3 regions of the Buttiauxella noackiae genome follow, and region 1 is predicted to be linked to each of the others. Evidence: predicted binding sites of a transcription regulator. Region 1 holds the regulator's gene; each other region holds the start of a gene.
The links. Region 1 encodes sigma-54, which starts transcription at its own class of promoters, with help from an activator protein. Its sites were predicted from a motif close to GTTGGCACANNTTTCGCTNT; they were not measured.
Positions count from the first base shown of each region.

Region 1 (12,784 bases):
CACATCGGTAAAAAGATGGCGGCAACTTTTGCAAGTACCGGTACACCTTCGTTTTTCGTTCACCCAGGTGAAGCAAGCCATGGCGACCTCGGCATGGTTAGCACGCAAGATATTGTTATCGCTATTTCTAACTCTGGCGAATCGAACGAAATTCTGGCGCTAATTCCAGTTCTCAAACGATTGCAGGTGCCACTGATTTGCATCACCAGCCGCCCGGAAAGCTCAATGGGCAAAGCGGCCGACGTCCATCTATGTGTCAAGGTTCCCCAGGAGGCTTGCCCTCTGGGACTGGCTCCAACGTCCAGCACCACGGCAACACTTGTGATGGGTGACGCGCTTGCTGTTGCTCTGCTGAAAGCTCGTGGCTTTACTGCAGAAGATTTTGCTCTTTCTCACCCAGGCGGTGCATTGGGACGTAAACTGTTATTACGTGTCAGCGATATTATGCACACTGGTGATGAGATCCCGCATGTCAGTAAAGATGCGTCATTGCGCGATGCATTACTGGAAATAACGCGCAAAAATATGGGTATGACCGTAATCTGTGACTCCCTGATGAAAATTGAAGGGATCTTTACTGATGGTGACTTGCGTCGAGTCTTTGATATGGGCGTTGATCTCCACTCCCTGAATATTGCAGATGTCATGACTGTCGGCGGAATTCGTGTTCGCCCAACGTTATTGGCGGTTGATGCACTGAACTTGATGCAGTCTCGCCATATAACCTCAGTACTGGTTGCAGATGGCGAGCAACTACTGGGTGTGGTACATATGCATGACATGCTACGCGCAGGCGTGGTTTAACAAAGGATTAGCCTTAATGAGTAACCATGAAGCGTCTCTTGCCACTTGTTATGGGCCGGTAAGCACGCGCGTGATGGAGCAGGCAGCAAACGTGCGCCTGCTTATTTTAGATGTTGACGGAGTAATGTCTGACGGCCTGATTTATATGGGTAATAGCGGCGAAGAGCTGAAAGCATTCAACGTGCGTGATGGCTATGGGATTCGCTGTGTGCTGACTTCTGATATCGAAGTGGCGATTATTACTGGCCGAAAAGCAAAACTTCTTGAAGACAGGTGTGAAACACTTGGCATTACCCATCTTTATCAAGGGCAATCTGACAAGCTGCTGGCTTTTCAGGATCTATTAGATAAGCTCGCCATTCCCGCTGAGCAAGTGGCTTATGTCGGGGATGATTTAATCGACTGGCCTGTAATGGCTAAAGTAGGTTTGAGTGTCGCGGTAGCGGATGCTCATCCTTTACTTATTCCTCGTGCCGACTACGTTACACGTATTGCTGGCGGGCGAGGAGCAGTACGCGAAGTCTGCGATCTCCTTTTACTGGCCCAAGGAAAGCTTGATGAGGCCAAAGGGCTATCTATATGAGTAAGACCAGACGTTGGGTTATCATCCTGCTCTCATTGCTGGCACTGGTATTGATTGGTGTAAATCTGGTCGATAAAGACACTGTTGCGCCACAAACAGTAAATAGTAACGAGCCGACCTATAAAAGTGAACATTCTACGACTCTCGCCTACAGTCCTGAAGGGGCTTTAAATTACCGCCTGGTCGCAGAACATGTTGAATATTTTTCCGATACCGCTATTTCGTGGTTCACCAATCCGGTGATGACACAGTATGACGAAAACAAAGTAGCAACCTGGTCATTACGGGCAGATCGCGCCAAACTGACTAACGATCGGATGCTGTATTTGTACGGGAATGTGGTACTGACAGCTCTGACACCAGATTCACAGCTACGCAAAATTACCACGGACAATGCGCAGGTTAATTTAGTCACTCAGGATGTTGCGTCTGATGACCAGGTAACCTTGTACGGAACCAGCTTTAACTCTACCGGCCTCAAAATGCGTGGAAACTTACGCAGTAAAAATGCCGAGCTGATTGAAAAGGTTAGAACATCCTATGAAATCCAGAATAAACAAACTCAGCCGTAATTTAGTACTGACCAGTACGCTTTTAGCCGCCAGTTTTTCGGCATTTGCGCTGACCGGTGATACCGATCAGCCGATTCATATTGAATCTGACCAGCAGTCGCTGGATATGCAAGGCAACGTCGTCACCTTCACCGGCAATGTGATCGTGACACAAGGCAGTATCAAAATTAACGCCGATAAAGTGGTTGTGACCCGCCCTGGCGGTGAGCAAGGTAAAGAAGTGATTGATGGTTATGGTAATCCTGCCACTTTCTATCAGATGCAAGATAGCGGTAAACCCGTTAGCGGCCACTCAGCGACCATGCACTATGAGTTGCAAAACGACTTTGTCGTTCTGACCGGTAACGCTTATCTCGAGCAGGTCGACAGTAATATCAAAGGCGACAAAATTACCTACCTCGTTAAAGAGCAGAAAATGCAGGCCTTTAGCGAAAAAGGTAAACGAGTCACCACGGTTCTGGTCCCTTCTCAATTGCAGAAAAAAGACGGCAAGGCTCCGGCGCCAGCCCCGAAAAAGAGTAACTAATTCGTTATGGCTACTTTAATTGCAAAACACCTCGCCAAAGCCTACAAAGGCCGCCGCGTTGTTGAAGACGTCAGCCTGACCGTTAAATCAGGTGAAATTGTTGGTTTGCTTGGCCCTAACGGTGCAGGCAAAACGACGACTTTTTACATGGTTGTTGGCATTGTTCCGCGTGATGCAGGCAACATCATTATTGATGACGAAGACATCAGTCTTCTGCCGCTTCATGCGCGTGCCCGTCGTGGCATTGGCTATTTACCGCAAGAAGCGTCAATTTTCCGTCGCTTAAGCGTGTTCGATAACTTGATGGCAGTCCTGCAAATTCGTGATGATCTCAGCGCTGAGCAGCGTGAAGACCGCGCGAATGAGTTGATGGAAGAGTTTCACATTGAGCATTTGCGCAACAACCTCGGGCAGTCGCTGTCGGGTGGTGAACGCCGTCGTGTCGAAATTGCCCGAGCTCTGGCCGCAAACCCGAAATTTATTCTGTTGGACGAACCTTTTGCGGGTGTTGACCCAATCTCCGTCATCGACATCAAGCGAATCATCGAACATTTGCGCGACAGCGGGCTTGGTGTGCTGATTACTGACCATAACGTACGCGAAACGTTGGCCGTGTGTGAACGAGCCTACATCGTAAGCCAGGGCCAGTTAATTGCCCATGGCACGCCTGCGGAAATCCTGGAAGATGAGCATGTTAAGCGCGTCTATCTGGGCGAAGAGTTCAGACTCTGATAGGGTAGGAAGTATAATTATTAATACTCAGGGTAATTCGAGTTGCCCACGTTCCTGCAACTCGAAGTATGCTGGGTATATACCTGAGGAAGCTCGCTCTGAATATGAAGCAAGGTTTGCAATTACGACTTAGCCAACAACTTGCTATGACTCCACAGTTACAGCAGGCAATTCGTCTGTTGCAACTGTCAACGTTAGAGCTTCAGCAAGAACTCCAGCAAGCACTGGAAAGTAACCCACTGCTTGAGCAAACCGATCTGCATGAAGAAATTGAAACTCAGGAAGTTCGTGAAAACGAAGCGTTAGATACTCGTGAAGCTCTCGAACAAAAAGAGATGCCTGACGAATTGCCGTTAGATACCAGTTGGGATGAAATCTACACCGCAGGTACACCATCAGGAACCGGCACAGATTACATTGACGACGAGTTACCGGTTTATCAGGGGGAAACTACCCAGTCGCTTCAGGATTATCTGATGTGGCAGGTCGATCTTACTCCGTTTTCTGATACCGATACCGCCATTGCGACATCAATCGTTGATGCTGTTGATGAGATGGGCTATCTGACAGTTTCGCTTGATGAAATTCTCGAAAGCATGGGTGATGACGAAATCACCATCGATGAAATAGAAGCGGTACTTAAACGCGTTCAACGATTCGACCCCGTAGGTGTCGCTGCACGCGATCTACGCGATTGCTTGCTGATCCAGCTTTCGCAATTTTCCCGTGAAACACCGTGGCTGACCGAGGCACGACTGATTGTCAGCGATCATCTGGATCTGCTCGCCAATCATGATTTCCGTAGCCTGATGCGCGTCACTCGCTTAAAAGAAGAAGTGCTGAAAGAGGCTATGTGCCTGATTCAGTCTCTTGATCCACGTCCTGGTCAATCGATTCAAACCAGTGAACCCGAATATGTCATTCCCGATATTCTGGTCAAAAAGATTCAGGGGCGCTGGACGGTTGAACTAAATGCCGACAGCATTCCACGCCTTAAAATAAATCAGCAGTACGCTGCGATGGGTACCAATGCCCGTAACGACAGCGACTCGCAATTTATTCGCAGTAACCTGCAAGAAGCGAAGTGGTTGATTAAAAGTCTTGAGAGTCGCAACGATACGCTGCTGCGTGTCAGTCGCTGTATCGTTGAGCAGCAACAAGGTTTTTTTGAACACGGCGAAGAGCATATGAAACCAATGGTTCTTGCTGATATCGCCCAGGTAGTCGAAATGCATGAATCGACTATTTCCCGAGTGACCACGCAAAAATATTTGCACAGTCCACGCGGCATTTTTGAATTGAAGTATTTCTTCTCAAGCCATGTGAATACCGAAGGCGGAGGTGAGGCCTCGTCAACGGCGATTCGGGCACTAGTGAAGAAATTAATTGCGGCAGAAAACCCTGCGAAACCTCTAAGTGATAGCAAGTTAACGACTATGCTATCCGATCAGGGGATCATGGTGGCCCGCCGCACTGTTGCGAAGTACCGAGAGTCTTTATCCATACCACCGTCAAATCAGCGTAAACAGCTGGTATGACTTAACCGATAAGGAAGACACTATGCAGCTCAACATTACAGGACATAACGTCGAAATCACTGACGCACTGCGCGATTTTGTGAGTACGAAGTTTGCCAAACTGGAGCAGTACTTCGAAAGAATTAACCAAGTCTACATTGTGTTAAAAGTGGAAAAAGTCACGCATATTGCCGATGCGACGCTTCATGTGAATGGTGGTGAAATCCATGCAAGCTCTGATGGCCAGGATATGTATGCGGCAATTGATGGCTTAATTGATAAACTGGCGCGCCAGTTAACCAAACATAAAGATAAACTAAAACAACACTGATAATCCGGGCAACTGTTTTGGCATATACCCGTTAGCATTCGAGTTGCAGGTAGGCGGCAAGGGAGCTAATCCCCAGGAGCTTACTTAAGTAAGTGACTGGCGTTAGTGAGTGAAGCCAACACCCCTGCTGGTTGAAGGATGATGGGTATAGACGGCTCGTTACTTAACGGGCCGTTAGCATAACAGGAGGCTTAGGTGAACTTATGATGAACAACGATTCTGCTCTACAACTAAGTAATGTCCTGAACAAGGAATGTACTCGTACCAACGTACATTGCCAAAGTAAAAAACGTGCACTGGAAATCATCAGTGAGCTGGCCGCAAAGCAACTCGGCCTGCCGCCACAAGTGGTTTTTGAAGCCGTGCTAACGCGCGAACGTATGGGGAGTACAGGTATCGGTAACGGTATCGCGATTCCTCATGGGAAACTGGAAGAAGATACCACTCGCGCGGTTGGGGTGTTTATTAAACTGGAAACCCCTATTGCATTCGATGCGATTGATAACCAGCCAGTGGACTTGATGTTTGCGCTCCTTGTACCGGCGGACCAAACAAAAACGCATTTGCACACTTTATCTCTGGTGGCAAAGCGTCTGGCAGACAAAACAATTTGTCGACGCCTGCGTTCTGCGCAAAGCGATGAAGAGCTTTATCAGATCATTACCGACACAGAAAATGGTAGTGAAAGTGAATAATCTGGCTGCGGATATGTTGACGCCACAGCAAGAGAAGTTGGGGGAGTGAAAAAATGGTGCTGATGATCGTCAGCGGCCGCTCTGGTTCAGGGAAGTCTGTAGCCTTGCGTGCACTAGAAGATATGGGATTCTACTGCGTAGATAATCTACCAGTGGTGCTGTTACCTGATCTTGCCAAAACTCTCGCAGAGCGAAAAATTTCTGCGGCAGTGAGCATCGATGTGCGTAACATGCCGGAAAACCCGGAAATTTTTGAACAGGCGATGAGTAATCTGCCTGACTCATTCTCGCCACAATTGTTATTCCTTGATGCCGATCGTAACACGCTGATCCGTCGATACAGCGACACGCGTCGATTGCATCCACTTTCTAGCAAAAACCTTTCGCTAGAAAGTGCTATTGATGAAGAAAGTGACCTGCTTGAACCACTGAAATCCAGAGCTGATCTGATTATCGACACCTCTGAAATGTCAGTGCATGAACTTGCGGAAATGTTGCGTACTCGCCTGCTCGGCAAGCGTGAGCGCGAATTGACTATGGTGTTCGAGTCCTTCGGCTTTAAACACGGTATTCCAATCGATGCTGACTACGTGTTTGACGTGCGCTTCCTGCCAAATCCGCACTGGGATCCTAAGCTCCGTCCGATGACCGGTCTCGACAGACCCGTCGCTGCATTCCTTGACCGTCACACCGAAGTGCACAACTTTATCTACCAGACGCGCAGCTATCTTGAGCAATGGTTACCAATGCTGGAAACCAACAACCGCAGCTATTTGACTGTGGCAATTGGTTGTACAGGCGGTAAACACCGTTCAGTTTATATTGCTGAACAACTGGCAGACTATTTCCGTTCGCGCGGCAAAAATGTGCAATCCCGTCACCGTACGTTGGAAAAACGCAAAACATGACCGTAAAACAGACCGTTGAGATCACTAACAAACTGGGCATGCATGCGCGCCCAGCAATGAAGCTGTTCGAGCTGGTACAAAGCTTTGATGCCGAGGTGATGCTGCGTAACGAGGCAGGCACGGAGGCGGAAGCCAACAGCGTGATTGCATTGCTGATGCTGGATTCCGCTAAAGGTGGACACATCGAAATTGAAGTTACTGGGCCTGAAGAAGAGCAAGCCTTGAATGCGGTTATCGCCCTTTTTAATTCGGGTTTTGACGAAGACTAATTTACTTAAGCTCATTTTGCGCCATGAATGACTCACCACCCAGTTGGCGCATTTGGCGCAGTATCCATTGCTGCCGCTGGCGTACATAGCCAGAAGGTGCATTCGCTTTAAAGCGAATCGGATTGGGCAATACAGCAGCCAGCAACGCCGCTTCTGATGCCGTCAGACGGCTTGCCGGTTTGTGAAAATAGCGCTGTGAAGCAGTTTCCACGCCAAAAATCCCCTCGCCAAATTCCGCGACATTTAGATAAACCGTGAGAATGCGGCGTTTAGTCCAGACGACTTCCATCCCCAACGTTAACCCAGCCTCAAGACCTTTGCGGACATAGCTACGTCCATCCCACAAAAACAAATTCTTGGCAGTTTGCTGAGAAAGTGTCGATGCGCCGCGAACGCGATTTGCATTACGTTCATTATGGGCAATGGCCTTTTCGATAGCCGTAACGTCAAATCCCCAGTGGTCCGGGAATTTCTGGTCTTCTGCAGCAATAACTGCAAGCCCCATCAGCGGTGAAATCTCATCCATACTCACCCAATCCGAGTGAGCAACGTAACCAAAATCACCACTAAACCAGGCACTGAGTTGCCTCTCTGCCATGACGGCTGAAAACGGCACGGGTAAAAAACTAAACAGAAGAATCCCTGCCAACCAGATTCCGGCTAAAGCAAATACTCCGCGCAACAGCCAGCGCTTCAAGGTACCCAAGAGCGCAACTCGCCCTTTCTTCATGCAGTCATACCCACAACGCGAGCGACCAGTTTTTCGATGCCCAATGCGGCTTCATCAATACGTGTCGCCAACATATAAGCTGGCGTGGTCACCACTTTTTGCTCTTCATCAACCACGATATCATCGACCGGGCAAGGGACATGCTCTGCCCCCATCTCTTCAACTATTTCTGCGGTGTCGATATCCGTACCAATGGTCAAACGCACTGGTACATCAAGAATCTTTGGCAACATCACAGGAGCAATACAGATAAAACCAAGAGGCTTACCCTGCGCATGGCAATCCCTGGCAAGGCGGCGTAAATCGCCGTCAATCTGACACTCACTGCCTTTAATGGCAAAATCACACAAATTCTTTGCCGCACCAAAGCCACCAGGCACAATCAGCGCATCCAGTTCGTTAGCATCGGCCTGTGCCAGGGGAGTAATGGCTCCACGCGTAATTCGAGCTGCTTCGACCAGTACATTACGATGCTCAATAGACTTATTATTAGTCAGGTGATTAATAACATCTGCTTGAGGTTTATCAGGTGCAAAACAAACGGCTTCAGCACCAGCGCGAGCAATTGCCAACAGCGTAATAACAGCCTCTTGAATCTCGCTGCCGTCGTAAACCCCACTGCCACTAAGCACTACACCAATCTTCTTCATTCGGCCATTCCTATTGATCATGCGATAATTATCATCAGTGATTATGATTTGATCGCTATGCTTCACACATTTTACTGATTCACGTAACAAATCATTTAAGATTTGCTATCTTAATGCCTGAGCAGCATACGAGATTATCGGCTGCGCCGACTGGATAAAAACTTATAACTTACGGCGCAACCGGGCTTTTCCCTGGTGTTGGCGCAGAATTCGCGCACCCCGGTTTATCCGGGGTCATTTTTTGGGGGCGTTCGCAACCCAAGCCTTCAGAACCTCAACATCGTGTTGCCATTCCTGCTTCAATTCTTCAATCCACTCACCAACATTTTCTGACCAGGCAGGTAAGTCCGGCGACTGAATTTGCTGAGCAACTTGCTGCAAATGGCGCAACCCAATAGAACCCGCAGCCCCCTTAATTTTATGGCCCTCTTCCACCACACCTTTCTGGTCGCGGGCGGTCATATTGGAATCCAGCACACTCAGATAACCCGGCATCATTTTTTCAAACATCGCCAATCCATCAGTAATCAGCTTTGGTCCTACTAAGTCCATGTACTGCTCAAGCATCGGAATATCGAGCAAGGCTTGTTGCTTTTCACTGTTAACTTGAGACATTGGAGACTCCTTTTCAGACGCTGACTTTTGGTTGTCCCAGAATTTTTGGATCATCGCCATCAACGCCGGGACTGCGAGTGGTTTGCTGAGCACATCATCCATGCCAGCATCCAGATACTCTTTTTTATCTTTCAATACGTTGGCCGTCAATGCTACTAAAGGCGGTAAATCTTCGCGGGCATAATTCGTCGTCAATTGTCGAGAGATATCCAGGCCGGTCATGTCCGGTAACTGGATGTCCAGTAACACCAGGTCGTATTCTCCCGGAGTGAATTTCTCCAGCGCCTCTTTACCGGTCATCGCAACATCCACGCTGTTGCCGAGCTTCTCAAGCACCGAGCGTGCAACAATTACATTGAGCTCAATGTCTTCCACCAGCAAAACGTGCAACGCTGGCAACGGCATTTCGTCATCTTCGAGGGTATCTTCAACTTCATCCGCCACACGCGGCGCCTGAATCGTCAGGGTAAACAGAGAGCCTTCACCCGGCTTACTGCTAACGGTAATATCGCCTCCCATGCTCTTAGCCAGACGACGCGATACCGCCAGACCAATCCCCGTACCGGTTGCTGGTTTACCACCGTGGATATCCTTGACCTGATAATACATTGCGAAGATTTTGTCCTGCTCATCCTGCGGGATGCCAATCCCGGAATCCTGCACTTCAAAGCGCAGCGTATTTTCTTCGTCATAACGCACACGAACCGCCACCAGTCCACCTTTCGGCGTGAACTTCACCGCATTGCTAATCAGGTTCCAGAGAATCTGGCGCAAACGCGTACCGTCCGTTACCACTTTATGCGGTAACGGCAAGGTTGGGTTCATTTCGAGCGTCAACCCTTTTTGCTGTGCCTGCAAGCCCGAAAGATTTTCCAGATCAGCAAGGAAACTGGTGAAATCAATCGGTTGGTTATCAAGCTGAACCTTACGGCGCTCGAGTTTATCCATATCAATGATATCGTTGAAAATATTTCCAAGAGTAATCGCCGAAACATGAATGGTCTTGAGATAATTTGTTTGTTCAGGATTCAGCTCGGTATCAAGCAGGATACGGCTTAAACCGACTATACCGTTCAATGGTGTACGTAGTTCGTGGCTGATAGTAGAAATGAAGGTAGTTTTGTCTCGGCTGGCGCGCTCAAGCGCATCCTGATAACGCTTACGCTCGGTAATATCGCGACCAAAGCCCATCAAACCATGGCGCTTACCGACGCGGTCGTAATAAGGCACTTTACGAATTTCAAAGCAGGCTTTACGCCCATCAGGGTAATCCAGCCATTGTTCGTAGGTGAGGGAAACATTATGACGGAATACTTTCTCGTCGGTTTCAATAACCTTCTGCGCCGCCTCTGGCGAGTAGACATCTTCTGGTTTCAGGCTGATCAGTTGCTTTTCACTTTTACCCGTCAGTAGTTCCATGGCGCGGTTACAGCCGGAAAACTCTTTGTCTTCGTTACGATAAAAAACAAGGTCAGGAGATGCATCGAGGAATGAGCGTAAGAACGACGATTGCTGTTCGAGCTGTAGCTGCGTCTCTTCGCGCTCCTGCATCTCGACTTTAAGCTGCTCCAGCATCGTCTGGCGTTCATCTTCAGCTTTAACGCGATCGGCGATTTCCTGGTTCAATTGAGCAATATTGTCTTTGAGCTGCACATTGAGTTTTAAATCTCTTTCGCGCATCTCCTCGAGTTTTTGCACAAGCTTTGAAAGCCGCTGGCGCGACTCCTCGAGTTGCTCAACCACCACAGAAAGGAAATAGACGGCCCAAGGGGTAATTAACAGGCCGAAAAAGATGGAGCGGACAACATCAATACTTTCAACCTGGCCGCGTAATAACATCGTCACGGCCATTTGCACCATGATAGCCAACACCACCAGGGCTGAGGCCAATAACAAAGAGAAGCGCACTAATCCGAGCTTCACCATCAAATCAACGTAATATTGCGCCAGTAACCGGATTTGCTTCATGGAACGTTTCCCTCGTCATCAATCAGCTAAATATACCGCACGCTTAGGGATTACAACAGAATTGCCGGGCTCCATGGAGTACCTATCGCCGAACCTTGTGTGCCATGTTCAGTCAGATATTTATCGATAGCCCCCATCCCGGCCCAACGATTCTCACACCACAATGGTGCCAGTAGGGTTGGCCGCCGCGCGTTGGCAGAAATTCGGTGGAATACGACATCAAGCGGCGTGTAGCGAATCATCTCCCCAGCAATTGTCGCATACTCTTCTAATTCAATAGCCTGCAAGCGCCCCGCCAGCCAGCTTTTGGCCATCGTGCTACCGCTAACGACATGCAACGGGTGGAGTTTGATGCCGTCCACGCCTGTCTCAACGACTTTTTCCAGCGTTTCCATGGAGTGTGACTTCGTTTCGCCAGGCAAGCCGACAATAAGATGACTGCAAACTTTCAACCCACGTGCTCGTGCTCGACGTGTGGTTTCCTGATAACAGGCAAAATCATGCCCACGATTAATACGATGCAATGTTTTGTCATGAGCCGTCTGCAAACCTAACTCCAGCCAAACTTCGTAGCCTTTATCGTGATATTCACTTAACAGATCCAGCACACTGTCTGGCACACAATCTGGGCGCGTCCCAACGCATAATCCAACGATGCTAGCCTGACTCACCGCTTGCTGATACATCGAACGCAACACCTGCACTTCCGCCCATGTACTGGTGTAAGCCTGGAAATAAGCGAGATAGTGCTGCGCGCGGTTCACTAACTGTGATTGGCGCGCGAGTTGATCGGCGATGGAGTGACTTTGTTGGGTTTCATCAGCAAAAGAGGCAACATTGCAAAAAGTACACCCCCCACGCCCGATGGTGCCGTCACGGTTTGGGCAACTGAAACCGCCATGTAGCACGAGTTTATGGACCTTATGGCCATAACGTCGCTGAAGATCGCCACCAAACATATTGACTAATTTTTGTAACTGCATAATCTGATGGGCCGCCCTGTAAAAGGGACGTAGCCTGCCATTATCTGCCCAATTTAGCGATGACCTGGATCAATCGCTTTGGCGCAGCTTTACCTATTGCATAACAATGCAAAATTAGTGCAAGTTTACGCACACAAAAGATGATTACTTTTCCTTATACTGACCTCCTATTTTTAAAGAATATGTGACCTTGCGAAAAACAGTGTCATACAACACGCCAGCGCGCATTTATAGCACAAGATCCTGCCAACTTAGACATTGCCAGCACGGTCTGGAATTTTGCAGCCCGCCAGATAGTGAGAGAGATCACAATACCCAAGCGATTCCCCTGCCGCTTAAATACGATAAAAATGATAATAAAATGTTTATATTCATGATGTTAAATACCATTTAGCACATAATCGTATAAATAAGAATGCCATTTGACCTGTGTGCGCTTTCCCGATAACTTGGAAATCCGCTGGAAGCTTTCTGGGTGGGTTCTGTGCCCATCATATTTATGCAGTAATTTAGATTCCCTCTAAAGCAAGTCCTCAACACTTGTGAAACCGGATGCGTTAGACATCAAGAGGGCGACACACGCGGTAAGCGTAGATTCGCAAACCCCGTCGCCATGCCCTTGCTGCGTCTGGACGCAAACGGTATCGGGAATCACGTAGAGCCTGGGGAGGTTCACTGATATGTTGTACGATAAATCCCTTGAGAAGGATAACTGTGGTTTCGGCCTGATCGCCCACATAGAAGGCGAACCTAGCCACAAGGTAGTGCGTACTGCTATTCACGCACTGGCCCGAATGCAGCACCGTGGAGCAATCCTCGCCGATGGTAAAACCGGTGATGGTTGTGGCCTGCTGTTGCAAAAACCTGACCGTTTCTTCCGAATCGTTGCGGAAGAACGTGG
Region 1 is NZ_JPRU01000002.1:1,539,935-1,552,718, forward strand. It holds gene kdsD (arabinose-5-phosphate isomerase KdsD) at 1-804, shown strand, start outside; gene kdsC (3-deoxy-manno-octulosonate-8-phosphatase KdsC) at 821-1,387, shown strand; gene lptC (LPS export ABC transporter periplasmic protein LptC) at 1,384-1,959, shown strand; gene lptA (lipopolysaccharide ABC transporter substrate-binding protein LptA) at 1,928-2,485, shown strand; gene lptB (LPS export ABC transporter ATP-binding protein) at 2,492-3,217, shown strand; gene rpoN (RNA polymerase factor sigma-54) at 3,322-4,755, shown strand; gene hpf (ribosome hibernation promoting factor) at 4,778-5,065, shown strand; gene ptsN (PTS IIA-like nitrogen regulatory protein PtsN) at 5,269-5,760, shown strand; gene rapZ (RNase adapter RapZ) at 5,814-6,668, shown strand; gene npr (PTS phosphocarrier protein NPr) at 6,665-6,937, shown strand; gene mtgA (monofunctional biosynthetic peptidoglycan transglycosylase) at 6,939-7,667, opposite strand; gene elbB (isoprenoid biosynthesis glyoxalase ElbB) at 7,664-8,317, opposite strand; gene arcB (aerobic respiration two-component sensor histidine kinase ArcB) at 8,552-10,900, opposite strand; gene mnmL (tRNA modification radical SAM protein MnmL/YtqA) at 10,951-11,883, opposite strand; gene gltB (glutamate synthase large subunit) at 12,564-12,784, shown strand, end outside.

Region 2 (12,784 bases), 1.0 Mb from region 1:
ATCGGCCTCAGCCAACGCCTCACATCCTGCCCAGTTTTTCGCATCATGAAATATCAGTGTGAGCTCGCAACCCAAATCCGCCAGATGCGTTTTAAGCTGTTGCGCCATGACATGCAACTCAACAGGCAAATGATAAATCAACGTTAATTGCGGTGGCAGCGTTATCGCTCCGGACAATGGCCATTCGGGGAGTTTCCATCCAGGGATCATCTCGCTACTTGGGGTGATCAGTGATTCATCGACCGGAAGGCTTTCAATCAACTGCTGCTGCTGAATGATTTGCATCAGGAAGCGTGCCTGCTCCGATGTTAGATTGCTGTTTTGTTTTACCGCCAGATAGCAAAACCCAAGGCTAATACTATTGCTGACAGGCCGTAAATGAACCAACTCGTCTTGCTGACCAATGGCGATCTGCACCGGATGGCGGCAACTGGTTCCTAGTTCGGTGTCAAACAATTGCGGGGTAATCCAGAACTCTACGGCTTTGAGCAGTGGATGGCTGAGGTGGTAGTACTCAAAACTCTCGATACGCACCAGATTCTCTTTAAAGCTGCTAATCCGAAATGGCCCACAGCCCATTTGTGTATCTTCCGGATGTGCCAGGCGGCTGCAATAACTTGCCAGCCGATGCGCCAGCCAGTAATCGGGAGTATGCAATATGAAACGGATGCATTGCGCATGGGCAAGTTCAATGCTCTTCACGCTGATAAACAAACGTCGCATAGCCGGAAGTGTCAGCAGCATCATCAATCGTTGCTGTAACTGTATGGTTTCCACCGGCTCGCCATTATGCCAGTGCAAAGTGGAACGAATGAAAAAGTACCAGCTAAGGCCATCTTTAGAGACTTGCCAGTGGTGAGCAAGATCGGGTTGGGGTGCCGCGCTTTGCGAGGTGAAACGGGTAAGTCCGGCAAAGACCTGGCCCGCAAGGTGCTGCTCGGCACGACCTGGCAAGAATCCCGGCTGCAATGGTTCTAATGGTCGATAGTAGGGAATACGTAAAGTCGGCGTATCGTTTTGCCATTGCCCTCCGAGGAATGGTTGCAGCAATTGGCGCAACTGTTCAGGGGCGATTTGCGCAAGCTCAAGGGCATTCTGATGCTGTCCTTTATGCAGTACTTGCTCCATCATTCCGGAACGAACGCTTTCTGGTGTCACCAGAAAAGTCAGGGTGCCGCGTTTCCCTCGCCCCGACTGCGCACGCCATGTCAGCCAACCCGCACCTTCAAGTTGATTAAGTAATGTTCGCACATGGCGATCACTGCAAAAGCAGCGTGCGGCGAGCTCCGCTACCGTAACTTGCTGCGGTTCTCCTGCCGAGGGCTGCCACAGGCGTTGAAATTGGTTTAATCGGTTTAACAGGCGCATTGGTTTAAACCCGGAACAATTTCATGAAAGTATTCACTATTAGTTCCGTATATGCCAGGTGATACTGCCAACTGTGTTTTAGTCGTCACAAACCGGAGTAAACATGGCTCGTCTGGCTGCATTTGATATGGATGGCACGTTGTTAATGCCCAATCATCTTTTGGGTGAAGAAACCGTGCATACCCTTAACCGGCTGCGGGATGAACGCCAGATAACCCTCGCGTTTGCTACTGGCCGCCATGTGCTGGAAATGCGTCATGTGCTGAGCAAGCTCTCCCTTGAAGCGTTTTTGATTACCGGCAACGGCACGCGTATTCACTCAACGCAAGGCGATCTTCTGCATCGCCAGGATCTGTCACCTGAGGCGGCGGAAATGGTTATCCACGGGCAATGGGATACTCAGGCGAGTCTGCATGTGTTTAATGACACCGGGTGGCTAACCCAGTATGAAGTCGGCGAAATGCTGAATGCACACGTTTATAGCGGTTTTAGCCCGAAAATTGTCGACGTTAAGCGCATTCCGTCCGATGAAGTCACCAAAATTTGTTTCTGCGCCCCTCATGAAGATCTTGTTCGTTTAAAAGTCCAACTGGACGAGGCTTTAGATGGGCGGGCATTTTTATGTTTCTCAGCAGTAGACTGCCTGGAAGTGTTACCGATTGGCTGCAACAAGGGTTCTGCGCTCGGTGTATTGAGTCAGCATCTTGGTTTAACAATGAAAGATTGTATGGCATTTGGTGACGCGATGAATGACCGCGAAATGCTTTCAAGCGTGGGGCATGGTTTGATCATGGGCAACGCGATGGCGCAACTGAAAGAAGATTTACCGCATTTACCTGTTATTGGTCACTGCAATAAACAGGCTGTTTCTCATTATTTGAATCATTGGCTGGATACACCAAATCTCACCTATTCCCCCGAATGACGAGACTTTTCAGCTGGCCGGATTAAATATCCGGCCTCTTTTTTTCCCGCCATATATCAATTACATCGAATTATTTAGAGGGATGCCCAGTTAATAATTGCTCGATTTCTGCTCGGGCTGGCTGTAAATCACCGATATTCGCTTTCACCCAATCTGCGTTGTAATAGGTTTCCAGATAGCGTTCACCGCTGTCACAAAGCAGCGTCACAATCGAACCCGTGCGCCCTTCAGCACGCATACGTTCGGCAAGCTGTAAAACGCCCCACATATTGGTGCCGGTAGATGCGCCCACTTTGCGGCCTAACATCGTTTCCAGCCACTGCATGGTGGCGATACTTGCCGCATCAGGAACACGCATCATTTCGTCAATAACATCCGGGATAAACGATGGCTCGCAGCGCGGGCGGCCAATTCCTTCAATTTTGCTGCCAACGGCGCTGCGCAAGCTGCAATCACGATTCTGCCAATAATCCATAAACACAGAGTTTTGCGGGTCGACTACGGTCAGTTTTGTTGGGTGACCCTGGTAGCGTAAGTAACGCCCGATGGTGGCAGAGGTGCCGCCTGTACCTGCACTCATGACAATATAATCCGGAACCGGGTGAGGCTCATGCTCCATTTGGCGGAAAATACTGTCGGCAATATTGTTGTTACCGCGCCAGTCGGTTGCGCGTTCTGCGTAAGTGAACTGGTCCATATAATGGCCATTCAACTCACGCTCCAGCATTTCGGATGCCGCGTAGATTTCACACGCACTCTCCACGAAATGACAGCGACCGCCGTAAAACTCAATTTGCTCCACTTTACGTTTAGCCGTGCAGGCTGGCATAACGGCGATAAACGGCAGACCCAGCAAGCGAGCAAAATACGCTTCCGAAACGGCCGTTGAGCCCGAGGAGGCTTCAATAATCGTGGTGCCTTCTTTAATCCAGCCGTTACACAAACCGTAAAGGAACAGCGATCGGGCGAGGCGATGTTTAAGGCTGCCCGTTGGATGCGTGCTTTCATCTTTCAGGTAGAGCTGAATGCCGGGGAAACCAGGCAGCGACAGGCGAATTAAATGCGTATCGGCAGAGCGTTGGTAATCGGCGTTAATTTCGCTAATGGCGTGGTTTACCCAGGTGCTGGTCATGGTGATATCCGGTTTGTCTATTTGTGCTTAGATTAATGCAAAAGAAAGATAAAAAAGTTGCCTTTTAGCCTTCGAGTGGCATTCAATGGAGAAAATATTTCTCTCCGAGGTCGTCATGTTAGATAAAATTGACCGCAAGCTGTTATCCTTGCTGCAAAATGACTGCACCCTCTCTTTGCAGGCTCTCGCTGATGCCGTTAATCTGACCACCACACCCTGCTGGAAACGCCTGAAACGTCTTGAAGACGACGGGGTGATTCGGGCGAAAGTGGCGCTGTTAGATCCGGAAAAACTCGGCCTGGGGCTGACAGCTTTCGTGCTTATCAAAACCCAGCATCACAGCAGCGAGTGGTATTGTAAATTTGTCTCCGTCGTTGAAGAAATGCCCGAAGTGCTGGGCTTCTGGCGAATGGCGGGCGAATACGACTACCTGATGCGAGTGCAGGTAGAAGACATGAAACGATACGATGATTTTTACAAACGGCTGGTGAACGGTATTCCCGGTTTAAGTGATGTCACTTCGAGTTTTGCCATGGAACAGATAAAATACACCACGGCTTTGCCATTAGAGCGTTAAGCCCTCAGCGCCATTAGTTTTTCATTTTTCTGCCTGCCAGGCAGACAGTACTTCAGGAATCTGACTGCGTGCGATTATTTGCTCAATTAAGCTGGTACTTCACCCGCGAGTGGCGACGCTATCTCGGGGCGGTTGCCTTGCTTATTATCATTGCCATCCTGCAACTGGTGCCGCCGAAAGTCGTGGGCATTATTGTCGATGGTGTCACCCAGCAGCGCCTCTCAGGAAAAGATGTGCTGATATGGATTGGCTTGATGATTGTTATCGCGGTGGCGGTCTATATCCTGCGCTATGTCTGGCGCGTGCTGCTTTTCGGTGCATCTTATCAGTTGGCTGTCGAACTGCGCGAAGACTACTACCGCCAGTTAAGCCGCCAGCACCCCGAATTTTACCTGCGTCACCGCACTGGTGATTTAATGGCGCGGGCGACAAACGACGTCGACCGGGTGGTTTTCGCCGCAGGCGAAGGCGTATTAACTCTGGTGGATTCGCTGGTAATGGGCTGCGCGGTATTGATTGTAATGTCGACGCAAATCAGCTGGGAGCTGACGTTACTCGCGCTATTGCCGATGCCGGTCATGGCATTGGTTATCAAACGCTATGGCGATCAGTTGCACCAGCGCTTCAAACTGGCGCAGGCTGCATTTTCCACGCTTAATGACCGCACCCAGGAAAGTTTATCCAGCATCCGTATGATCAAAGCGTTTGGTTTGGAAGATCGCCAGTCTGCGTTGTTTGCTGCCGAAGCCAAAGATGCGGGAGCGAAAAACATGCGCGTGGCGCGAGTCGATGCCCGTTTTGACCCGACGATTTATATCACCATCGGCACGGCTAACTTGCTCGCTATTGGCGGCGGCAGCTGGATGGTGATTCAGGGGACGCTGACGCTTGGACAACTCACAAGCTTTGTGATGTATCTCGGCCTGATGATTTGGCCGATGCTGGCGCTGGCGTGGATGTTCAATATTGTTGAGCGTGGTAGTGCGGCCTACAGCCGTATTCGCAGCATGCTCGCTGAAGCGCCGTCAGTAAAAGATGGCGAGCAAGAAGCGCCTGCCGGGCGCGGCTCGGTGGAAGCTAATATTCAGGCGTTCCACTATCCGCAAACGGCGCGACCGACTCTTGAAAACGTTTCTTTTACGCTAAAGCCTGGTGAAATGCTTGGCCTTTGTGGGCCGACCGGTGCCGGGAAAAGTACCATTTTGTCTCTGATCCAGCGCCATTTTGATATCGACCAGGGCGAGATTTGTTTCCACGGTATTCCGCTGGTGCAAATGCGGCTCGACTCCTGGCGTAGCCGCCTGGCGGTCGTTAACCAGACGCCGTTCCTGTTTTCTGACACAGTCGCCAGCAATATTGCGCTGGGTAAACCGGATGCTACGCAGGAAGAGATCGAACACGTCGCAAGACTTGCCAGCGTACATGACGATATTTTGCGCCTGCCGCAAGGTTATGAAACCGAAGTGGGCGAGCGCGGTGTAATGCTATCTGGCGGCCAGAAGCAGCGTATTTCGATTGCCCGCGCATTATTACTTGATGCGGAGATCTTGATTCTTGATGACGCGCTTTCTGCTGTTGACGGGCGTACAGAACACCAAATTCTTCATAACCTGCGCCAGTGGGGTGAAAACCGCACCGTGATCATCAGTGCGCACCGGTTGTCAGCCCTGACAGAAGCCAGTGAAATCCTGGTGATGCAACATGGCCATGTTGCACAGCGCGGCAATCACGATGCGCTGGTGGGTCAACCTGGCTGGTATCGCGACATGTATCGTTATCAACAGCTGGAAGCGGCGTTAGATGATGCGCCAGAAACAACGGCAGACGAGGAGGCCGCCAATGCGTAAATCAATACAGCAATGGCCGACCATAAAACGCCTGCTGGCTTATGGCTCCCCGTGGCGTAAACCACTGGCTGGTGCGGTTGTCATGCTGTGGGTTGCAGCGGCTGCTGAAGTGACTGGCCCAATTCTTGTGAGTTACTTTATTGATAATATGGTGTCTGAACATCGCTTGCCGGTTGCCGCAGTGGCAGGGCTTGCGACTGCGTATTTGCTGCTGTCAATTTCCGCCGCCGGCCTGCACTACTGGCAGGCATTGCTGTTTAACCAGGCCGCCGTTGGCGTAGTGCAAAAATTACGTACCGATGTAATGGACGCTGCACTGCGCCAGCCACTGAGCACTTTTGATACCCAACCGGTGGGGCAACTCATTTCGCGAGTCACCAACGATACCGAAGTGATCCGTGATCTTTACGTAACGGTCGTTGCCACGGTATTACGCAGCGCGGCATTGATTGGTGCGATGCTGGTGGCGATGTTCAGCCTCGACTGGCGTATGGCATCGGTGGCGGTTTGCATCTTCCCGGCAGTGATTATTGTGATGTTTATCTACCAGCGGTACAGCACGCCGATTGTGCGCCGCGTGCGCAGTTACCTGGCCGATATCAACGATGGCTTTAACGAAGTCATTAATGGCATGAGTGTTATCCAGCAGTTCCGCCAGCAGGCCCGTTTTGGTGAGCGTATGAATGCTGCGAGCCGGTCGCACTATATGGCACGTATGCAAACACTACGCCTGGATGGCTTTTTACTGCGCCCGTTATTGAGCTTGTTCTCTGCCATGGTGCTGTGCGGCTTGCTGATGCTGTTTGGTTTTACCTCGGTGGGCACTATTGAAGTTGGTGTTTTGTACGCATTTATCAACTATCTGGGGCGTCTTAACGAGCCGTTAATCGAACTCACGACCCAACAATCCATGCTGCAACAGGCGGTGGTGGCGGGTGAGCGCGTGTTCGAGCTAATGGATGGCAAGCGCCAGGATTATGGTAACGACAATCGCCCACTCGAAAGCGGCCATATTGAAGTTGATAACGTGTCGTTTGCCTATCGCGGCGACCGCCTGGTGCTGGAAAATATTAATCTGGATGTCCCGGCGCGCAGTTTCGTTGCATTAGTTGGTCACACGGGCAGCGGGAAAAGCACGCTTGCCAACTTGCTGATGGGCTATTACCCGCTCACCAACGGTGAAATCCGCCTTGATGGTCGCCCGCTGGATACCTTGAGCCACAGCGTGCTGCGTCATGGGGTTGCGATGGTTCAGCAAGACCCGGTAGTGCTGGCGGACTCCTTCTTTGCCAACGTTACGCTTGGGCGTGACATCAGCGAGGATGCCGTCTGGCAAGCGCTGGAAACGGTGCAACTTGCACAATTGGCTCGCACCATGACTGATGGAATTCATACACGACTGGGCGAGCAGGGTAATAATTTGTCCGTTGGCCAGAAACAGCTACTGGCGCTGGCGCGAGTGCTGGTGGATGCGCCGCAGATTCTGATCCTTGATGAAGCAACCGCAAATATCGACTCTGGCACCGAGCAGGCAATCCAACAAGCACTGGCAGCCGTCCGTGAGCACACCACGCTTGTCGTTATCGCGCACCGCTTATCGACTATTACCGATGCCGACACGATTCTGGTGCTGCACCGCGGGCAGGCTGTTGAACGAGGCACTCATAGCGAGCTGTTAGCTGCGCAAGGACGTTACTGGCAGATGTATCAACTGCAACTGGCTGGTGAAGAATTAGCCGCCGCCACGCGTGAAGAACACACAACCGCGTGATGCACCAAAATCACGCATAAAACCAATGGTTATCACCATTGGTGCAGAAGCGAAACGCACCATGCACTAAAGTGGTGCGTTTTTATTCTCTAAGAACTTTCTTAATCCCAGTCATCGTAATTTCTATCCTGAAAATCCCCATTTGGCGCGGTTTAACGCGCTGAAAATAGCTGTTTTTCAAATTTGGCATGGCCTTTGCTTTATCTAATTCGTATCGCAGAGGCAATTACCCAATTCTGACTGGAGGGGATCTATGAAGCTGGTTACCGTGGTGATCAAACCGTTCAAACTCGAAGACGTTCGCGAAGCGCTGTCTTCAATCGGTATTCAAGGGCTGACCGTGACTGAAGTGAAAGGCTTTGGTCGCCAAAAGGGTCATGCAGAGTTGTACCGCGGTGCTGAGTACAGCGTCAATTTCCTGCCTAAAGTGAAAATTGATGTGGCAATTGCCGATGATCAACTCGATGAAGTTATTGATGTCATTAGCAAAGCTGCCTATACCGGCAAGATTGGCGATGGCAAAATTTTCGTTGCTGAGTTGCAACGGGTCGTCCGCATTCGTACCGGCGAAGCCGACGAAGCTGCACTGTAATCGTCTTGCCACTCGTGAAGGGATGGAAAAAATGAAAAAATTAGCCTCTATCTTAGGCGTTGTAGCCCTGGCACTAGCGCCATCAATTGCCCTTGCGGCACCGGCTGTGGTCGATAAAGCAGATAACGCCTTTATGATGATTAGCACCGCATTGGTGCTGTTTATGACAATTCCGGGACTGGCACTGTTTTACGGCGGCCTGATTCGCTCTAAAAACGTGCTGTCAATGCTGACTCAGATTACGGTTACGTTTGCCTTGGTTTGTGTGCTGTGGGTAGTTTACGGTTACTCATTAACCTTTGGTGCCGGTGGTAACTTCTTCGGTAACTTCGATTGGGTAATGTTGAAGAACATTCAGCTCACTGCGCTGACAGGCTCTTTCTACCAATATATTCATGTTGCGTTCCAGGGCTCCTTCGCCTGTATCACTGTTGGCCTGATTGTTGGCGCACTGGCTGAACGTATTCGCTTCTCGGCGGTACTTATCTTTGTCGTAATTTGGCTGACGCTTTCATACTTGCCGATTGCACATATGGTATGGGGCGGTGGTCTGCTGGCGACGCATGGCGCAATGGACTTTGCAGGTGGCACAGTGGTTCACATCAACGCCGCAGTAGCAGGGCTGGTGGGTGCGTACCTGATTGGCAAACGTGTGGGTTATGGTAAAGAAGCATTCAAACCGCACAACTTGCCGATGGTATTTACCGGCACAGCAATTCTCTATTTCGGCTGGTTTGGCTTCAACGCAGGCTCTGCAAGTGCTGCTAACGAAATTGCTGCATTGGCCTTTGTGAACACTGTTGTTGCAACAGCGGCAGCCGTTCTCGGTTGGGTATTTGGCGAGTGGGCATTGCGCGGCAAACCATCTTTGTTGGGTGCATGTTCCGGTGCTATCGCAGGTCTGGTTGGTATCACTCCTGCCTGTGGTTATGTTGGTGTAGGCGGTGCATTGATTATCGGTATCGTTGCAGGTCTGGCTGGCTTGTGGGGCGTGACGCTGCTGAAAAAATGGCTGCGTGTAGATGACCCTTGTGATGTGTTCGGTGTCCATGGCGTGTGCGGTATCGTTGGTTGCATCATGACGGGTATCTTCGCCGCGCCATCTCTTGGCGGTGTGGGTTACGCAGAAGGCGTGACTATGGGCCATCAACTGCTGGTGCAGTTAGAAAGTATCGGTGTGACGATTCTGTGGTCTGCGGTAGTCGCCTTCATCGGCTTCAAAGTTGCCGATCTGACTGTGGGCCTGCGTGTACCTGAAGAGCATGAGCGCGAAGGTCTGGACGTTAACAGCCACGGCGAAAATGCTTACAACGCATAAATCATTCAATAATAAAAAAGGCGGAGCATTTGCTCCGCCTTTTTGCTTTTAAACGGCAGGTTAGCTGCGCTTACGCATCACCCCTTCTTGCACCGTTGATGCAACTAAAACACCGTCACGGGAATAAAACTCCCCACGCACAAAACCACGCGCGCTGGAGGCCGAAGTGCTTTCCACGCTGTACAGCAGCCAGTCATTCATATCGAACGGACGGTGGAACCACATTGAGTGATCGATGGTGGCAACCTGCATACCCGGCTCCAGGAAGCCTACGCCGTGAGGCTGAAGCGCGACCGGCAGGAAGTTGAAGTCTGAGGCATAGCCCAACAAATACTGATGTACGCGCAAATCGGCTGGCATCTGACCATTGGCCCGCATCCACACCTGGCGCACCGGCTCATCAACGTGGCCCTGCATTGGGTTATGGAACACCACCGGGCGAATCTCCAGCGGCTTTTCACACAGAAACTTCTCTTTGAGCGTCTGAGGCAACAGCTTTTCAAACGCCATGGCGATTTCAGTTTCTGATTTCAGGTTTTCCGGGGCGGGGGCAGCAGGCATGGTTTTTTGATGCTCAAAACCTGTTTCTGGCGCCTGGAAAGAGGCTGTCATGTAGAAAATCGGTTTGCCATTCTGAATTGCTGCCACCCGACGGGCGCTGAAGCTATTGCCGTCGCGCAGCGTTTCAACGTCATACACAATCGGTTTTTGGCTATCGCCTGGACGCAGAAAGTAGCTGTGGAATGAGTGCACCAGGCGGTCAAGTGGTACGGTTTCTTTAGCGGCATATAACGCCTGGCCAACGACTTGCCCACCAAACACCTGACGTAAACCTAAGTCCTCGCTCTGGCCACGAAAAATACCTTCTTCAATCTTTTCCAGATTGAGTAATGCCAACAAATTGCTGAGCGCCTGACTCATAAAAGGTCCTCAATAAAAGAAATTTAAATCGTGCAATTGGCCTGATTATAACAGGTTTCCAACATTCTCCACGTAGTGGCCCGACCTGATGATCTGTTTCGGTTTTGGGCAAAAATCAGTTATATGTGCCACACTTAGCGTGATAAGCATGTTTAACCACTCATTACTCGTAGGCCTCAGGCTTGCGGGTGCATTGATAATAAGGAGAACAAATCAATGAAACTTGTGCACACGTTAAGTGGTTTAGCCATTGCTGTTGCGATGGCGGGATGCGCGCAGAAAAGTGCCGATATCCCAACGCCTGCACCTGCTGCAACGACCTCATCCGCAGCGGCAACGGCTCAGTCTGATATTAAACAGCCTAACGTTTCTGGTACGGTCTGGATTCGTCAGAAAGTCGCATTGCCGCCTGATGCAGTACTCACTGTAACTTTATCTGATGCCTCTTTGGCGGATGCTCCGTCAAAAGTGCTGGCGCAAAAAGCGGTGCGTACCGAAGGGAAACAGTCTCCGTTCAGTTTTGTGCTGCCGTTTAACCCGGCCGATATACAGCCAAACGCGCGCATTATCCTGAGTGCGGCCATCACCGTGAACGATAAACTGATGTTTATCACCGATACCATTCAGCCGGCAGTGAATCAGGGCGGGACAAAAGTGGATCTGACGCTGGTTCCTGTTCAGCAAACGGCGGTCCCAGTTCAGACTAGTGGCGGAGCGGCAACAACAGTGCCATTAACTTCACCGACTCAGGTAAACCCTTCTTCAGCGGTTCCTGCGCCGACGCAGTTCTGATCGAATGCGCCTCTGCGGAGGCGCTTTTTAGCCATTCCAGCGATAACGTTCCATATCAATATACCCATCTCCAGAAACCATTATGCCTTCTGAAAGCAGGGCTTGCCGTTGGCGTTGCAGATCCGGGCCAGTGAGGGAAATCTGTCCATGCCGATTGACCACGCGATGCCAGGGTAATTTGCTGCCTTCGGGCAAACGTTTGAGAACGCCACCCACTTGCCTTGCGGCACGTGGTGAACCCGCCAGGCGTGCTACGTCACCGTATGTTGTGACAAACCCTTCTGGAATAGCAGCGATAATCTGGTAAACGCGTTGTGGGAATGAGTCGTGATTATCCATAGAAAACTCCATAGCAGGATGCCGCTAAGGATAATCGGCGTAGGCTAAACTGAAAAGAAAAACGGAGGCTGCGCAAGAAAGCAACACCTGACCGCTCCTTGCTTGCAATTGCATAGGGCAACATGGATAATGCGCCAGCGCGTTAGGTAACTAGCGCTCTCAATGGGGGCCCTGTTGGTTCTCCCGCAACACTAATTTGTGAATTCGGTCAGGTCCGGAAGGAAGCAGCCGCAGCAGATGACGTGTGTGCCGGGATGTAGCTGGCAGGGCCCCCACCCAATTCTGGGTATCAAAGATTCAGCCTTAAATCCTCCCAAACGTTTTACTCATACACAATCACATACTTTCTAAACCACCATACCTCTGCCTGAATAACTTCCTGTTTGTGCCAGGTGCTCCCAAATAGGCTGTAATCGTTCTAGTGCGGCACGCATTTGCGCGGGCTCAAGTGTGAACGGTAGCCGTAAATAACGCTCAAACGCCCCGTCAACGCCGAAGCGTGGCCCTGCGCCAATACGGATACCGATAGCCTCTGCGCTTGCCGCAAAAACCGTAGCCAGTGGTTTTGGTAGTTCAATCCACCAGGATAAACCGCCTTGCGGTATGACCGTCATTTTCCAGTCCGGGAATAATTCTTTAACGATCTCCGCGCAGGCATCACGTTGCTGACGTAGCATTTCGCGGCGTTGCGGCTGGAAGTTTTCGGCCTCATTAAACAGATTGATGGCGGCGAGCTGTTCGAGTATTGGCGAGCCTAAATCCAACGAGTCGCGAATTTGAATCAACGAAGCAATGGTGCGCGAGCTGGCGCGAATCCAACCCAATCGTAAGCCTCCCCAGAAACTTTTCCCGGCAGAGCCCAGCGTGATAACCCGATCCGCTTCGTCGAAAGCGGCTAGTGGAGGCGGTGGTGGATTGTCATACCACAGGTCTACCATGGTTTCATCGACCACTATGGTGGTACGTGTCCTTGCGGCAATATCAGCAATGGCTGAACGTGTTGCAACATCCATGCAGTGCCCGGTTGGGTTATGAAAATCGGCAAGTAAATAGGCGAGACGGGGTGAGGTTTGTGCAATGGTTGCCGCGAACCCATCGGTATCCCAGCCATGTTCGGTCAGGCTTACGGGAACGGCCCGGCATGAAGCGCCTTTAATGGCTGTGAGTGCCATAGGGTAGGTGGGGTGATCAAGAACTACGCG
Region 2 is NZ_JPRU01000002.1:512,428-525,211, forward strand. It holds gene IX31_RS10790 (SgrR family transcriptional regulator) at 1-1,368, opposite strand, end outside; gene cof (HMP-PP phosphatase) at 1,472-2,293, shown strand; gene IX31_RS10800 (PLP-dependent cysteine synthase family protein) at 2,364-3,425, opposite strand; gene IX31_RS10805 (Lrp/AsnC family transcriptional regulator) at 3,541-4,002, shown strand; gene IX31_RS10810 (SmdA family multidrug ABC transporter permease/ATP-binding protein) at 4,071-5,849, shown strand; gene IX31_RS10815 (SmdB family multidrug efflux ABC transporter permease/ATP-binding protein) at 5,842-7,620, shown strand; gene glnK (P-II family nitrogen regulator) at 7,874-8,212, shown strand; gene amtB (ammonium transporter AmtB) at 8,244-9,530, shown strand; gene tesB (acyl-CoA thioesterase II) at 9,591-10,451, opposite strand; gene IX31_RS10835 (YbaY family lipoprotein) at 10,668-11,243, shown strand; gene IX31_RS10840 (MGMT family protein) at 11,271-11,582, opposite strand; RNA gene ffs (signal recognition particle sRNA small type) at 11,755-11,851, shown strand; gene yczR (MocR-like transcription factor YczR) at 11,930-12,784, opposite strand, start outside.
Region 2: glnK (P-II family nitrogen regulator) is a predicted target of sigma-54. The motif match lies at 7,803-7,822, and genes of this name have one in related genera.

Region 3 (7,178 bases), 870 kb from region 1:
AACGAAGAAGCCTTTTTCAGCATGGTTGAAAGTTTACTGCCTTGACTGTTGCTTCGATTATTCCTCCCTATTACTCCCTCCTTTTTTCAGGGCTGTCACCATGAATGATAAATTATCCTGCCAGGTACAAACCGGCGATGATCCGCGCCAGTTTGCCGATTTTATTGCGCTGCGCGAAGAGCTCAGCAAACTGACACATCCGGCACGCCCGGATGTGGACTGGCAACGTATAGAACAACTCAGCCTGTCGCTGTTCCGCCAGAATGGGGTCGAACTACAGACGGCGGCCTGGTACACCCTGGCGCGCACGCATCTTACCGGGATGCACGGTCTGAATGAGGGGCTGGCGATTCTGGATGCGCTCATTACCCGTCAGTGGAGCGCTCTGTGGCCACAGCCGGTGCATGCACGCGTCGAAATTCTCGCTGGGCTCAGTCATCGTTTACAGGCGGTACTGCGTACACTTAGCCTGCGTCACAGTGATTTGCCGCAGGTTTACCAGGCTGAACAACATCTCAACGCATTGCGTGAGGTGCTACAACGCCTTGAACTGAAAAATGCCTGCCAGATGGGTGAACTCAGTACCTTTATGCACAATGCGGCCATCCGTCTGGAAAATGCCGAAGTAAACAACATCAACGTCAGTCCCGTGGTGCTACCGCCATCTGGCGATGTGTTGGCCGGCATTGCCGCGACACAATCGCCGGAGCCACTGGTGTATGTCATCCGCGAACAGCCAGTTATCCCAGCTGAAATAACCCCGTTACCGGAGAAGCCAAAATCACAGTGGAAAGGGTTTGCGCTGGGCGTACTGACCATGCTGATTGTGGGCGGGGCTGCGCTGTGGGGATGGTCGATGCTGCATGACAAGCCTGAGCCTCTGCTGCCGGTTACCGCCGATGCCGCCTCGCTCTCGAAGCTGGCACAACAGTCCCCGCTGTGGCTGCAAAATTACGGTTTTGCCCTGGCAGCACAGGCAAAACCGCAAGAGACGGAAACACTGAAAGCGCAGTGGCAGCAGCATATCACCGGCAATGCCATACCCGTTGAAGCGCTGACGGGCTGGCACCAGGGAATGGAAGGGTTGCAGGAGATGACCCGGCGTCTGAATGAACTCGATGAACGCAAAGGTAAATACCTGACCGGTTCGGAGCTGAAATCAATGGTGTTTGCGATTACGCAGAACTTTGGACGTGCGGTACCTGTGGAAGAGCAACTCTATCTGCTGAGTCAGACAACGGCCACTACACCATTATCCCCAACCCAGACATCGCAAATCGATATGCACCTGAATCAGGTACTGAACCGCTACGCGCTCATAAAACAACAGGCTGAGACACCGTGAGCCTGTAGGGGCTTATCAGAATATTTTGCAGTCACGTTAGCCCAAAAAATACCCATAAAAAAAGCCTGATGGTACTTTTCAGTACATCAGGCTTTTTTATGCGCTGCTTTTGTAACATTTCACGATTTTAAATACATCATGAAACTAAAATTTGGCTCCTCTGACTGGACTCGAACCAGTGACATACGGATTAACAGTCCGCCGTTCTACCGACTGAACTACAGAGGAATCGGTTAACGGGGCGCATATTAGCGATTCGAGGGGGGCATGTCAAAGGGTTCGCGAAAAAGTTTTTTGTTTGCTCTTTTTATAGTCAACATGTTGAGTATTAAGGCGAATTTGACCTTTTTGTAAACAGTAAATGCAAGCCAGCCTCCAGCCAATTGCTCCGCACAATATTAACCATTTTGTATTTGTGGACTAAGTTGGTGCAAAGACGCATAAATCTTGAACAATATGGCTTTATTGTTAAGCAGATGTGATCCCCGCTGTAAATTCATTGCGTTGTACCGAGCGGCTTACTACTGCGCTCTATACTGACATATGTCGAAACATCGATATGCGGCTAGTAACGTTGGTAACCATTTTGCTTAATGTTTATGGCTGTGAAAATCGTAAGGAAACCCCGTAAGGAAACCTCGCTGTAACCACAGGAAATTGACTGGATAGTGCATTTTGTTCGCGTTTTTGCTTTTGAAATGGCTCTTACACCGTTTTGCATAAACCTCTTTGCTGATTTGCTAAGGAACATAAAAATGTCGCTGAAATTGATTAGAAGTCCTCTTTCTCTGGTGTTGGCTGGTTGTCTGGTAACGGCGTTTTCCGCCCACGCTGATATTGTCATTGGTGTCGCAGGGCCGTTTACCGGGCCGAACGCGACTTATGGCGATCAGTACTGGCATGGCGCGACTCAGGCCGCCGAAGATATTAATGCTGCTGGTGGGATTAATGGCGAAAAAATCAAACTGGTGCAGGGCGATGACGCCTGTGAACCCAAACAGGCTGTATCCGTAGCTAACCGTTTGGTTGACCAGGACAAAGTGAAAGCCGTGGTCGGCCATTTCTGTTCTTCATCTACTATGCCTGCCTCTGAGGTTTACAACGATGCGGGCATTCTCGCCATCACCCCCGGATCGACCAACCCACTCATCACCGAGCGCAAGATGAACGACATGTTCCGCATGTGTGGGCGTGATGACCAGCAAGGGCAGGTCGCCAGCGATTTCATTATTGATAAGCTTAAAGCCAAACGAGTGGTGATCATTCACGATAAAGACACTTACGGGCAGGGGCTGGCAGATGCTACCAAAGCTGCGCTGGCGAAACGTGGCGTCAATGATGTGATGTACGAAGGCCTGTCGCGTGGTGAAAAAGATTTTAACGCGCTGGTTACCAAAATCAGTGCGCAAAAACCAGATGTGGTGTTTTTCGGCGGTTGTCACCCGGAAGCGGGGCCACTGGTGCGCCAGATGCGTGAGCAGGGTGTACAGGCTAAATTCTTCTCCGGTGACTGCATCGTGAACGAAGAGATGGTGACTGCGGCAGGCGGCCCGCAATATACCAATGGCATTTACATGACCTTCGGTAAAGATCCTCGCTTGATCCCGGATGGCAAAGCGGTAATCGACAAATTCCGCGCCAGCAAATTTGAACCTGAAGGTTACACCCTCTATTCCTACGCTTCTGTTCAGGCGATTGCTGCAGCATTTAAAGCCACTGGCGGCACAGATTCAGCCAAAGCCAGCGCCTGGCTGAAAGCAAACCCGGTGGATACCGTGATGGGCAAAAAAGCCTGGGATGATAAAGGTGACCTGAAAGTCTCGGATTACGTGGTTTATCAGTGGGATGACAAAGGAAAATATAAAGAAGTCCAATAATACCGGGATTTGTAGAGGGGATAAGCGGTAGCGTCATCCACCATTTTCGCCTGGCATTGCTGGTGAAAGTGTCGGGTGATGCTGCACTTACCCGACCTACAAAAGGAGTTTGTCCGCAGCACTAAAAGAGACTGCCAAACTATGGACGCATTCTTCCTGCAACAATTGATCAATGGCGTAACGCTAGGTTCCGTCTACGGGTTGATAGCCATTGGCTACACCATGGTTTACGGCATTATTGGCATGATTAACTTCGCCCACGGCGAAGTGTATATGATCTCCGCTTACCTCTGCGCCATCGGGCTTGCGCTACTTTCGTTCTTTGGTTTGCAGTCGTTTCCTTTACTTATTCTCGGCACGCTGGTGTTTACCATTGTAGTGACGGGCGTGTACGGCTGGACCATCGAGCGCATCGCTTATAAACCGCTGCGCAACTCTACCCGTTTAGCACCGCTGATTTCCGCAATTGGCATGTCGTTAATCTTGCAAAACTACGCACAAATCAGCCAGGGGCCGCGTCAACAGGGCATTCCAACCATGCTTGATGGCGTGTTCCGGTTTCATATCGGTGAAGGTTTTGTGCAAATCACCTACACCAAAGTATTCATTTTGATTGCTTCGTTTGTTGGCATGTTGCTGCTGACCTGGATTATCAGCAATACCAGGCTGGGGCGCATGTGCCGCGCCGTACAGCAAGACCGCAAAATGGCCTCGATTCTGGGGATTAATACCGACCGCATTATCTCAATTGTGTTTGTGATTGGTGCGTCAATGGCGGGTCTGGCAGGCGTGTTAATCACCATGAACTACGGCACCTTTGATTTCTACGCCGGTTTTATTATCGGTATTAAAGCGTTTACCGCGGCGGTGTTGGGTGGAATTGGTTCATTACCTGGCGCGATGCTTGGCGGGCTGATTCTTGGTATTGCTGAAGCGCAGTTCTCCGGCATGGTGAATTCCGATTACAAAGATGTGTTCTCGTTTGGATTACTGGTGGTGATCCTCATTTTCCGTCCTCAGGGGCTGCTTGGCCGACCTATCGTTGCCAAAGTGTGAGGGAGCAAAACATGACATCAGAAACGGCTTTGCATGAAGGCTTCTCCCTCAAACGCTGCTTGCTGGATGCGATTTTCGCAGGGCTGGTGGCGTTGATTGTTTTTGGCCCGATAGTCGGTGTGGTACTGGATGGGTACAGCTTTAACTTCGAAGGGCAGCGGCTGATGGTGATTATCGCCGTCGTGATGGTCGGGCGGTTTTTATTAAGTGCTTTTTTGACGACCTCTACGGGCACGCGTTTTTTAAGCCGTTTTGAGACGGATAATTCAGGCGTGTATGTGCGCCCGCCAGAATACAAAAGCCGCATGCGCTGGATTATTCCCCTGGTGATCGCCCTGGCGGTTTGTTTCCCATTTGTGGCGACCAAATACGTGCTGACGGTTGCGATCCTCGGGCTAATTTATGTGCTGCTGGGCCTTGGGTTAAATATTGTCGTTGGGCTGGCAGGCTTGCTGGACTTGGGATACGTCGCCTTCTACGCCATTGGTGCTTACGGACTTGCACTGGGGTATCAGTATCTCGGACTCGGGTTCTGGTCGATGTTGCCACTTTCAGCGCTGATGGCTGCGGCGGCTGGTGCTTTGCTCGGTTTCCCGGTGTTGCGAATGCATGGTGATTACCTGGCTATTGTGACGCTGGGGTTCGGAGAGATTATCCGCCTGGTGCTGAATAACTGGCTGACGTTTACCGGTGGTCCTAACGGGATCTCTGCTCCACCGCCGACGTTGTTTGGCCTTGAATTTGGGCGGCGTGCCAAAGAAGAAGGCGGGGTACCGTTCCACGAGTTCTTCCATCTCACCTATAACCCCAATCTGAAGTTTATTTTTATCTACGCCATTTTGGTGTTGGTGGTTTTACTGGTGCTGTATATCAAACATCGTCTGACTCGCATGCCGATAGGCCGTGCCTGGGAGGCGTTGCGTGAAGATGAAATTGCCTGCCGATCCATGGGGCTCAATCATGTGCTGGTTAAGCTCTCAGCCTTTACGTTGGGTGCCTCAACGGCGGGTATTGCTGGCGTCTTTTTTGCGACTTATCAGGGATTTGTTAACCCGACATCATTTACCTTCTTTGAATCAGCATTAATTCTCGCCATTGTCGTGCTGGGCGGCATGGGTTCGACGGTGGGCGTCGTGCTGGCGGCGTTTGTGCTGACAGTGACACCTGAACTGCTGCGCAGTTTTGCCGAATATCGCGTGCTGCTGTTTGGCATGTTAATGGTGGTGATGATGATTTGGCGGCCACGCGGTCTGATTCGCATCAACCGCAGCGGGTTTGCGGTGCGCAAGGGAGTGGCGCCATGAGCGAGATGATATTAAGTGTTGAACATCTGATGATGCACTTTGGTGGGATTAAGGCGCTCAATGACGTAAATCTTGAGGTGCGCCGTGGGTCGATTACCGCGTTGATTGGCCCTAACGGTGCCGGGAAAACGACAGTGTTTAACTGCCTGACCGGTTTTTATAAAGCCTCGGGCGGTAATATTCTGTTTAACACGCGTGATAAAACCACCAACGTGATTCAGATACTGGGGCAGAAATTCCAACCGGGTGACTGGATTAATCCGGCGCAACTCGGCTCGCGTATTTTCTACAAAATGTTTGGTGGTACACATCTGGTTAACCGCGCCGGGCTTGCGCGCACCTTTCAGAATATCCGTTTATTCCGGGAAATGTCGGTGGTGGAAAACCTGTTGGTGGCACAACACATGCAGGTAAACCGTAATTTACTGGCCGGGGTATTAAATACGCCCGCTTATCGGCGGGCGGAAAGCCGCGCGCTCGACAGGGCATTTTACTGGCTCGAAGTAGTGGAACTGGTGGATTGCGCTAACCGCCTCGCGGGGGAGATGTCGTACGGGCAGCAGCGGCGCCTCGAGATCGCACGTGCCATGTGTACCGCACCGGAGATGATCTGCCTTGATGAACCGGCTGCGGGTTTGAACCCGGTTGAAACACACACACTGAGTAAGATCATCCGTTTCTTACGCGACCACCACAGTATCACCGTGTTATTGATTGAACATGATATGGGCATGGTGATGGATATTTCCGACCATATTATTGTGCTCGACCATGGAGATGTGATTGCTGAGGGTAAACCTGAACAAATCCAGCATGATGAAAAAGTGATTGCCGCCTATTTGGGCACCGACGAAGACGAGGTCAGTGTATGAGTGAGGCGATGCTGGAGTTTCGTAATGTGGACGTTTTTTATGGTGCGATTCAGGCGCTAAAACAGGTTTCTTTGCAGGTCAACGAAGGGGAAACCGTGGCGTTGATTGGGGCGAACGGGGCCGGGAAATCAACGCTGTTAATGTCGATTTTCGGTCAGCCACGCATACGCGGCGGGCAGATCCTGTTTCGCGGTGAAGACATCAGCCATAAATCGACGCACTTTGTGGCTTCTGGTGGTATTGCACAGGCGCCAGAAGGGCGGCGCATCTTCCCGGATATGACCGTCGAAGAAAATCTGCTGATGGGTACCATCCCCATTGGCAACCAGTTTGCCGCGCAGGATTTGCAAACCATGTTTGATCTGTTTCCGCGTTTGAAGGAGCGGCGCAAACAGCGGGCGATGACTATGTCCGGTGGTGAGCAGCAAATGCTGGCGATTGCCCGTGCACTGATGAGTCGCCCGAAATTGTTATTGCTGGATGAACCGAGCCTGGGTTTAGCACCCATCGTCGTGAAGCAAATCTTCCAGACGCTGCGTGAACTTGCGCGCAACGGGATGACGATTTTTCTGGTGGAGCAGAACGCGCACCATGCATTAAAGCTCTCTGACCGCGGTTATGTGATGGCCAACGGGCAGATTCGACTTAGTGGCAGTGGTGAAGCGTTGTTGGGGAATGAGGAAGTGCGCAAAGCATATTTGGGTGGACATGGTTGACAAGCATT
Region 3 is NZ_JPRU01000002.1:672,111-679,288, reverse strand. It holds gene IX31_RS11615 (hypothetical protein) at 1-45, shown strand, start outside; gene IX31_RS11610 (VasL domain-containing protein) at 101-1,345, shown strand; tRNA gene IX31_RS11605 (tRNA-Asn) at 1,498-1,573, opposite strand; gene IX31_RS11600 (branched-chain amino acid ABC transporter substrate-binding protein) at 2,101-3,222, shown strand; gene IX31_RS11595 (ABC transporter permease subunit) at 3,364-4,278, shown strand; gene livM (high-affinity branched-chain amino acid ABC transporter permease LivM) at 4,290-5,582, shown strand; gene IX31_RS11585 (ABC transporter ATP-binding protein) at 5,579-6,454, shown strand; gene IX31_RS11580 (ABC transporter ATP-binding protein) at 6,451-7,170, shown strand.
Region 3: IX31_RS11600 (branched-chain amino acid ABC transporter substrate-binding protein) is a predicted target of sigma-54. The motif match lies at 1,919-1,938, and genes of this name have one in related genera.